Regions from separate parts of the Lacticaseibacillus huelsenbergensis genome, predicted to be linked through region 2. Evidence: predicted binding sites of a transcription regulator. Region 2 holds the regulator's gene; each other region holds the start of a gene.
The links. Region 2 encodes LexA, which represses DNA repair genes until DNA is damaged. Its sites were predicted from a motif close to CNAACANNTGTTNG; they were not measured.
Positions count from the first base shown of each region.

Region 1 (3,256 bases), 710 kb from region 2:
CAGCCAACTACTCATGCTGTTTTATCTGCCGTTGGTCGTCGCTGCCATCCACGTTGGCTTTGCCTTGCCATTCGTGCAGCGAATCATGATGCTGTTTGGCTTGCCTGATTGGCAATTCTTCCTGACCGTTTCACTCATCACGTTAGCCATTTTTGCCGTGATCTACGTGTTAATGTATCGTCTGACCGGCAATGTTTATTACCGCATCGTTTCCCGCCGCCAGCCAACCAGTCGCAGGTAGGTAAGGGGACGCTGGTGATAGTCCGGTAACCACCAAAACTCTAAAAAAGTGCCGTTCCTGACCCATCGTTTGTCTACAACGATACTGTCAGAAACGGCATTTTTAGTTGTTATGTCTCAAGCCGGCTGCAAGGCTTTAATCTCGGCAATCAGCTTAAGCAGGTTTTGTTCAGCGGTTTGATAATCGGCCATTTTATCGGCGAATTGCTCATCAAAACCGGCAAGGCCACCTGCCGCAAATGCGTATTCGAATGGATAAACTGCTTCATAGGCAGCCGCAAACCGCTTTAGCAGATCATGATACTGCTCACCGCCAAGCTGTAAGGCCATCTGAATCACCCGAAAATCCGTATAAGCCATTTCGAATTGAACGGCCCAAGCCCGCATGAAATCATGCCGCGCCTGAATATGCAGAAAATGGTGCTCGGTGGTCCAAGCCAGCCGGTTCACTGAATCCTTAACATCCAACACAATGAATCACGCCTTTCTATTTACCCTTATGCTAACTGGCTTCATTATAAGCCTGTCCATGCAAAAACGCCTGAATAACACCCTTCTAGGCTAATTCAGGCGCACTAGTTTTCATGCGGTTGTTGGGTGTGCCGATCCAACGCCTTGGCTGCTGTTTCAGAAACCTCACGCAGCGCAGCTTTCCCGCGCTTATCGCTCAGGTTAATATAGAGATCAGTCGCACTTGTCGTCGTCTGCCCAAGCTGATCGGCCACTTGTTGCACATCCTTGGTCACCGTATAAATATTCGTCCCTAAAGTATGTCGCGCTTTATGCGGTGTGGATGGTCGACCATAAGCCGTCGTGTAACGTTTAAAAAAAGCCTCGATCGTATTTTGGCGAATGCGCTTCACAGTTTGACCGACCTGCGTTACAAACAGCGGCGAGGTCGGCTTTTGATAGGCAATAATGGCCGCACGTTGTTGTAAATACGCGGTGAGATAGGGGTCAATCCAGTCCGCAAAATTCACCCGATCCTGAAAATTGCCTTTGCGCACAACCTGCACCGTGTGTCGGTCCATATTCAAATCTTCCAGATTCATATTAACCAGCTCGCTCACACGCACACCAGACCCAAACAGCAACGCAATAATCGCCAAGTTGCGCTGTTTGGCTGCATTAAAGTAAGCCCGTTGCTTCGAAGGTAACTGATGGGCATAAACCTGATCCAGCCAATGCAAAAACTTAGCATCTTCACCGTCCACAAACAGCATTTCCTGCAATTTGTGATTGCGATAAGCCGTCGTCTCGGCATGGGTTTTTAATTTAACCTTATTCCAGACATTGCGGTAAAAGTAAGGCTCACCGTCTTCATGCGGTTCACTTTCCTCGGTCAAAAATCGATAAAGTGCCTTAATGCCCACCAATCGCAAGGCAACACTGCGCCGCGTCATCCGTTTATTTGGATGCGTTTTGGAAGGCCGCTCTAGCAGATAAGCCATAAAAGCCTGCGCATCGCGTAAAGAAAGGTGTTCCAGCGTTTCAAGCGGCACAGATTGCGGGGAAGTGGCGGTCGTCACGCCGCTAGTGATCAGCCATTCAAGAAATTCCTGATAAAAATGCAGATACTGGTAAAGGGTAGAGTCAGCAATCGGAATTGCTTTTTGACTGTGATAGTAGTCCTGAATGTAGTCAGGCAAAGAGGGCAGCATGGCGTGGATTAATTTTGGATAATTCTGAGTCGACAATCAACATCACCTCGAACATATGTTTTCTTCTAGATAATGCTAGTATACCTGAAAAAAGAGGCTGATGCCGAGGAAGATGAGCGACTTAACCGCGATTTAACGCAGCTTGTTTCGGCAAAATGATGTGAGACTGTATTGAATAAAGTTCTAGCTTTATCCAAAGGTAAACGTCAAAGCCTGGTTAAGGTCGCCAAATCCCGTTAATTCTTAAACGTGTTTATTGATCCGAATTTATGTATGGAAACTCGCTCGCACCACCGAACTTTCGAACTTTAAAATTCGCCGTCTGCAGCACTGGATGCTGCTTGCTACTGGAAAAATTCAGTTGGTGGTTGTTGTTTGGCTACAATTTTGAACAAGCTTCAGCAATTCATCATGAATCAGCTATCAGCCAAAATATGCGGCCATCACAAAAGTGGCAATCATGCAACAATTGATTGATTTCTGCCAGTCTGGGCAAATTTACTGATTATCCGATAAATGTCCGTTTAAGCCAAAACATCTGCATAAAGTTTGCTGATCAGTTATCGTACATAAAGTTTGCGAAAAATTCTTAACCTCGAATCAAACCGCTGCTTTTGTGCCAATCTCGTTGCTGTTAAAAAATTTCCGATATCCACGAGTGGGGGAGTGTACTAGGAAGAATTTACTGCCCGGCAAAATATAGCGAAAAGTGCCGTTCCCTGATTCTCCATTCTAGTTTACATAATATATATTATACGAAGTAGTATGTAGGTCGTTGATTTCGCATATTTTCCAGGAGGTTCACTCAAATTACGCAAATCTAGCATTCTCGTGTGCTCATTGAGCCGATCAGTTAACCGCTCGTAAATTTCCGGCACACATACAGTCAATCAAGTCTACACCAAATCTTGGTTCACAAAAATTTGCTAACCACGTTTGATCATCATCGTCAGGACATCTGCTTTCAATCGAACGAGTCACTCAGTTTAGCTTAAGTGCTCTACCATCTTGCCAACTTAAACAACACAAAAAGTCGCAGCCAAGGTGTTCAGCTGCGACTTAATTAACTATATTCGTAAAACGGACAGATCAACCTTCAAATACTTTTTGCATCGGTGGCACGACTTGTTTTTTACGTGAAACTACTCCAGGCAATGCCAAACGAGCGTTCGTATCGAACTTTTCGTTAAATGCTGCCGCTACTTTATCGCGGTCAGCACCAACAGCAAAGCCGGTTGAGTTGCTGTTCAAAATATCCGTCGCGATCAGCAGGAAGTCGTCATAACCCTTTGCCTGTGCTTCCTTGGTCATGGCGTTCAACAGATCATCCTGACGCGCATAGATGTCATCCAGAT
Region 1 is NZ_CP120687.1:2,684,192-2,687,447, reverse strand. Features, by position in the region: gene LHUE1_RS12400 (FtsX-like permease family protein) at 1-241, shown strand, start outside; gene LHUE1_RS12395 (hypothetical protein) at 358-711, opposite strand; gene xerS (tyrosine recombinase XerS) at 816-1,937, opposite strand; gene LHUE1_RS12385 (manganese-dependent inorganic pyrophosphatase) at 2,991-3,256, opposite strand, start outside.
Region 1: a site for LexA is predicted at 1,950-1,963, ahead of xerS (tyrosine recombinase XerS). Genes of this name have one in related genera too.

Region 2 (3,256 bases):
TGCCGGTTAACCTGGCCTTATTCGGTCCTCGCAGTTTGCCTTATGTCTTGGTCTATTACATGGCCAACACGACAATTTTTTGGACCATCGGAGTCTACCTTATTCAAGGCGACGGCCCCAAACCAGCCCGCTTTAATCTTAAAAAGGCTTTGGGGAAGGTTTTCTCCCCGCCTTTACTGGGGTTCATGTTGGGAATTGTGTTGGTTTTACTGAATATCAAGTTGCCGACTTTTTTGATGTCCGATCTGACTTATATCGGCGATTTGACGGTTCCGGGCTCCATGTTCTTTATCGGCATTGCCTTACACGAAGCCGGGTGGAGCCAACTGCGCCTCAGCAAGGAAGCACTCGGTATCTTCAGCGGCCGCTTTCTTTTCGCCCCACTGTTGATGACAGCACTGGTCGCCTTTGCCCCGGTTCCGACGCTAATGAAACAAATCTTCATTCTGCAATCCTGCATGCCGGTCATGACCAATGCGCCGGTGGTTGCCAAACTTTATGACGCCGACGCTGACTATGCTGCGATCATGGTCACGGAAACCACACTTCTCTCCATGATCGTCATCCCCATCGTCATGACCTGCATTCAATTCATTCACTAGGAGACCGCCATTGAAAAAATTAGTTTGGCTCATGTTATTACTTATCCTCAGTGGTTGTTCTCAAGGCACGCCGACTGCCAAATCATCATCAACTCGATCAGCCACCAGTGAACAGGCATCAAAGCCGGTAAAATCCCGGAAAAAGGCAAAAAAGGCCGTGCCTAAAGCAACCTTGTCCACCTTGGTCGGTCACGCATTTGTCCAACAGGATGATCAAAAGAAAGCGATTCGCGTGTTGTCGTCAACCAGTGGCTATTACCTCGAAACGCTGTCGAACCAAGACGGCGATTTTGAAAGTACGGATCAGGGTATTTTTGCGGCCCAACTGACTTTAAAAGGGCGAATCTTCACCTTCACCGGCAAAGCCCAACCACAGGCCGCCAGCAACACGGTTCAATTCCAACTTACTAAAAAGGGATTACTGAAACAGCTTCCGGATGGCCCATTTTACAAAAAGGTACCAAAAGACGATCTTGATCAGCTTAACCGTCCTTGATGGTAGAAACTGTCACCTCAACAAAAAAGCATTTGCCACGCACACTCAATTGAATGTGTGCGGCAAATGCTTTTTTAGCTGGCTTTATTAGTAGCACTTATACAAGCGCAGGACGATACAAACTCACAACAATGCCGAGAATCGTCACATCCGGAAAAAACATGTCTTCCATATCATCATTTTCCGGATGAAGGCGAATACCGTTCTTTTCTTTGTAAAAGCGCTTGACGGTGGCTTCGTCTTCTTCAGTCATTGCCACGACAATCTGCCCATTTTCGGCGTCGTTTTGCTTCTTGACAATAATCTGATCGCCATCAAGAATCCCGATCTTGATCATGGAACTGCCTTGAACCCGAAGCATAAACAGCTCATCGGCCGAGTATGGTAGGTCATCCGGCACCGGGAAATAGTCATCGATATTCTCGATAGCAGTAATCGGCACCCCGGCCGCAACAGTCCCGACAATCGGAATGCCCTCTGCCTGAACGCCGATATAATCACGTCCTGCTGCAGTCACTTCAATCGTGCGCGGTTTGGATGGGTCTTTTGCAATCAATCCAGCGGCTAGCAACTTCTCTAAGTATGCTGCAACAGTGCTGGACGAACTAAGGCCAACTGACTTGCCGATCTCGCGAACTGTGGGTGGATACCCATGATCCTCGATCGCGTCATAGATGGTTTGTAAAATCTGTTTCCAACGTTTTTGACTCGCTTGTGTTGGCATCCGCTCACCGCTCCGTTCTCATTTGTTACACTCAGCATACCAAACCGAACGAACGTTTGCAATCATTTTCGCCGTCGTTACACGAAAAAATCCGCAGTCATCACGGCTGCGGATCATTTCATCAAATTAGTTATGCAATAATGGCATCTTATGCATCTGACGCCGATCACATCTGCTCTTGATGACTGCATAGAAGAAGCTTAGGAAAATATCCAGAGCCATCAACAAGATGCCGGCCGTCGCATAGTTGCTAAATAACAGCAATGTTGCGACCAGGGTCAGAGTTATTAATGTCCATTTAGCCCCGCGAAGTAAATTCATATGGGGTCACTCCTCTCCGTATCGGTAAAACCGACATTGACTCACCGTTTTGGTTGTGACTTTATCATACCTGATTTTTTTGATTTGTAAAGCTTTTGTATATGTAAAATTTACATTTGATGCCCTTATTTAGGCATTTTTAATATTTGTAACGGCAAATCGGTGTTTTTGTAAATTTATTGTAACGGCGTCGATACCTTCTTCTGACCATTTTAGTTAACCCGAGCCTCGAAAAATCATGGCTAGTCTAGTATCATTGTTATACAGAAGCATCCGACGTCTGGCGGGTAGAAACTTCGAAAAAATGACTCACGTGCACTCAGCTGACTTGTAAAAAACGACAACTGTACGTCGAAGTTTTTCTTGGTTCACCACAGATCTCGTGCTCGACTTGTCGTCTTTTGTAAAGGTTACCAATGACATCGCTGATTAAATCGAGTCATAACCTTTAACGTCCTTAGAGGAGGATCGCCTGTGAAACGTACCGACTCATGGTTCTACCGCCGCTTCATCAACAACAAGTTCATGGTCTTCTTAATTGACCTGCTTTTGGCCCTACTGGTTATTTTTGTTTTCACCAAAATTGCTTGGGTATTCCAGCCTGTGGTTGATTTTCTCGGTATCATCGCACCGCCGTTTATTTTTGCCGGTATTCTCTTCTATTTGACGGTACCGATCATTAATCGCCTTGAAAAAGCCGGGCTGCATCGCGGCTGGGCGATCGCGTTACTATTCGTCGTTTTGATCGGTCTTCTCGTCTGGGGGCTATTGCGCTTCATTCCGGCGGTAAGTAACCAGATTACCAGCATTGTCGATTCGGCACCGCAAATTTTTACGGAAATCGGTAAATGGCTGGATGACTTGAATGATAAGCAAAATGTTTTATCGCAACATGACCTGAACAACATTGCCAGCGAAGTCCAAACATTCTTCACCGGCAAGCAAGGCGCTTTCGTCACCGGTACCATTTCGCAGCTGCAAAATCTGATTGGCATTGTCGGCAATGTTGTTATCACGATTTCGACAGCCCCGATCATCCTCTTCTTCATGCTTAAAGACGGCGACAAGTTCACGCCGATGGTGCTGCACATTATCCCCACCAAGTTACGTGGG
Region 2 is NZ_CP120687.1:1,970,222-1,973,477, reverse strand. Features, by position in the region: gene LHUE1_RS08995 (AEC family transporter) at 1-602, shown strand, start outside; gene LHUE1_RS08990 (hypothetical protein) at 634-1,098, shown strand; gene lexA (transcriptional repressor LexA) at 1,196-1,822, opposite strand; gene LHUE1_RS08980 (hypothetical protein) at 1,949-2,143, opposite strand; gene LHUE1_RS08975 (AI-2E family transporter) at 2,618-3,256, shown strand, end outside.

Region 3 (3,256 bases), 290 kb from region 2:
ATTAGGCACGCAATCGGACTACCGAGCAGGGCATCATTCATCAAGACGGGCACGGCGTTGAATAACTCGGTTGGTTTGCGGCCAGCGCATGTCTTCAAAACCGACAAATTCAATGGTTAATTGCGTTTGTTTGCGTAACAAACCAAGGAAAGCCTCTAACTGGGCAAGATCATAGCCGTGCAGACTGTGCAACGGGATCGAGCGCTGCCGTTGATCCTTGGGTTGAATGTTAAAAAAGAAGTTGAACGCTGGCGTGTAGGTCTGATTCACCAGTGAGATCCAATACCGTGTGTTTCGTTTGCGCTTAAATAGTGGCGTTAACCGTTCCATGATGATTTTAAGGTCTTTAGTCATAGCTATTGCCGCCATTGTGTCCTCCTACCAGTGATGCACGTTGAATGGCTGTACCACCATGCATCGCGCTTTTGGCGTACACCAACGCCTTGAAACCAAAGCGACTGCGAATCGTATCGAGTGTTCGTTCCAGATCGGTGGCCTTGATTTGGCGATCAACTGGTTCAAAAAAGTTAAGCTGTTCGCCGGTGTCAGGTGCCAGACGGGATGTGAAGACGGCAACGTTACGGATGACTTCACCATGCCAGTTCTTTCGAAAAATCTCGCGCAACGCTGCAACAATGTCGGTGTTGCGATTGGTTGGCAGAATCCGCTTTGCTTGCGTAAAGCCGGACCGACCGTCTTGCTGGCTTTCTGCATATGAAAATCCGATACCCAGTGAAAGCTCACCGGCACGTTTATGATGATGGCGTAAGCGGGCTGCGACCTGTTCACCGATTTCTTTGATGACAATTTCGATTTCGAATTGATTGCTATAGTCGCGCGGAAGCACTTGGGAATTACCGATACTTGGCTGGCGGGTCACGATGCGCTTGCTGATTTTGGTGCGATCAACGCCCCAAGCGGTTGCAAACAGCTGAGTGCCGATAATACCCATTTCCTGTTTTAAGGCATAAGGATTCGCATGGGCGAGTTCGTACATGTTCGTAATGCCCATGCGCGCTAGATGCGCTGCCGTGCGGTGACCGATACTCCAGACATCGGTCATCTCGTTAATTTTCCAGATGGTGTTCGGAACCGTCGCATACTTAATTTCGCCAAGTAAATCAGGACTGTGCTTGGCATAAACATCAAGGGCAATTTTGGCTTGAACCGGGTTTTCACCGATCCCGACCGTGGTCCGCAGACCTAGCTGCTGTTGAACAGTCGATTGAATGAGCTTGGCAACTGCCTCTGGTGTTTTTCCAAACAGTCGCCAAGTATGGGTCATATCAAGGATGGATTCATCGATTGAGTAGGCCCATAAATCTTCATCGGCGACAAATTGACGGAAAATGTCGTTAATAGCCAGATTTTTCTGAATGTAGAGGTTCATGCGCGGCGGAACGACAATTAGATGCGGCTCATTGGGCAAATCGCGCTGGCGGCTGACATTATTTTTGAGACCGTACATTTTTTTGGCCATAGGCGAAGTCGCTAAAATGAGTCCGCCGTTGGTGTTCTCCTGTTCAGACATCACAACTAGGATGGTTTTGAGCGGATCAAGTCCACGCTCAATGCTTTCGACTGAGGCGTAAAAGGACTTATTGTCAATCAAAAAAATGACCCGATGCGGTTCGTGTGGATAATCATAGGCCATGAAGATCACCTCTGCCTATCATTATACGAACACATGTTTGCTTAGGCAAGCTATTTATTTTGGGGGGATGCTATAACGCGCTCCCCGACTTCTAAGCGCGCCGGCTCACGCTCAGCACCACATAAAAACCCCTGCTGTGCATATGCACAAACAGGGGCATCAATGAAGCCTATCAAAATGCAAACATCTAGCGCATGCAACCGCCCATGTGCCAGGACGAAATGCTGCGCATCATGCTGCCGTGGGCAATTCCCATGCCACCGCCATTGTTGAAGACTTCCAAGATAAACAAGGCGGCAAAGATGGCGGCAATGACGATTAACGTGACCACTAATGGCCGCCACTTATCTGATGTCATACGATCCGCCTCCTAACGAATTAAATTCGGATACTACCATTAGTATAACACCATGGCATCAATGACAAAGGGGATACGGACAAATCAGTCATCGCGTTCCCATTTAATTTTGAGATTGGTTTCGATCAAGTCGTCATCATCAAGGACGAAGGGTTCAACCGTGCTGCCGCCATCAGACTTGGTGAACTTGATATTGAAGACATTGCCGTCACGATAAACGACTTCCCACTTACCGTTACTTGGCGTGCCGTTATTGGTTGCCGTATAAGTGCCATCACTATTAAAAGTGAACGTTGCCTGGTCGCCTGATTCCCAGCGGCCCACAATGCCACTGGTGGAATGATTGTCGTTGCGTTTTGACGGGTCGGAAGGATACTGGCGTGTTGTTTTCGTGACGCCATTGTCATCATAATCGTCATCGCTATCATCGTCGTGGGTATTGCTATCCGGATGTGAATTTTGCGATGATGCGGAACTGGAAGATGTGGCGCTGGAAGAGGAAGCCGTTGCTGCATCTAAAGTTAAATCCGATGCTTGACCTTTTAGCGGGATCACCACTTCCCGTGTGAAATCTTTGGTTGTGCCGTCATGCGTGCCGCTGAGTTTAAGCGTGTAGACGCCCGGCAGTTGACCGGTGATGATATATTGCCCGTCATGCGCTTTGGCTTGCGCTGGCGTGCCGTTCAAAGTGAGTGTGGCATTTTTAAGGTTGGTTTTGACGACGGCATCGGCTGTCCCTAATTTGACTTTATATTTTGGAAAAATAAGCAGCTCATGGCCTGCCTTGACAATCTGAACTGTGCCGCTGGTCGACTTAGCCATAATCATGCTATGCAGAAGACTGCGATCGCTGCGGTTTTTGATGAGTTGCGCAAGGGGCTTCAAATCGTCCTCGTGCAACGCCGTCCCATCGCTGGCTACCGCGACTTCCGCCATATCATCGGCATCTCCACTGGTCATTTCTTCGGCCAGCTCGGTTACTTGCCGATCCTGACTGTAATAAGTCGCACCAGCAAAATAAGCGATTCCCAGTATTAAGATCACGGCAATCCCGGTTATGAGCAGCCAACGCCGTGGTGACCGTGGTGGGCGGCGACGTTCGGCAGTAGCCGTTGTGGAAGAAGCGGTGGACGAAGGAGTGGCAGGTGACGATTGTGAATTGGCTGCTTCTTTTTGATTTGTGCTTTGCGCCTGTTGTCGCGCAGCACGCAAATCAAAGCCGCAGTTTGGACAAAAGTCATCAT
Region 3 is NZ_CP120687.1:2,265,075-2,268,330, forward strand. Features, by position in the region: gene LHUE1_RS10470 (hypothetical protein) at 34-369, opposite strand; gene LHUE1_RS10475 (Y-family DNA polymerase) at 347-1,654, opposite strand; gene LHUE1_RS10480 (hypothetical protein) at 1,842-2,012, opposite strand; gene LHUE1_RS10485 (DUF3619 family protein) at 2,097-3,256, opposite strand, start outside.
Region 3: a site for LexA is predicted at 1,681-1,694, ahead of LHUE1_RS10475 (Y-family DNA polymerase). Genes of this name have one in related genera too.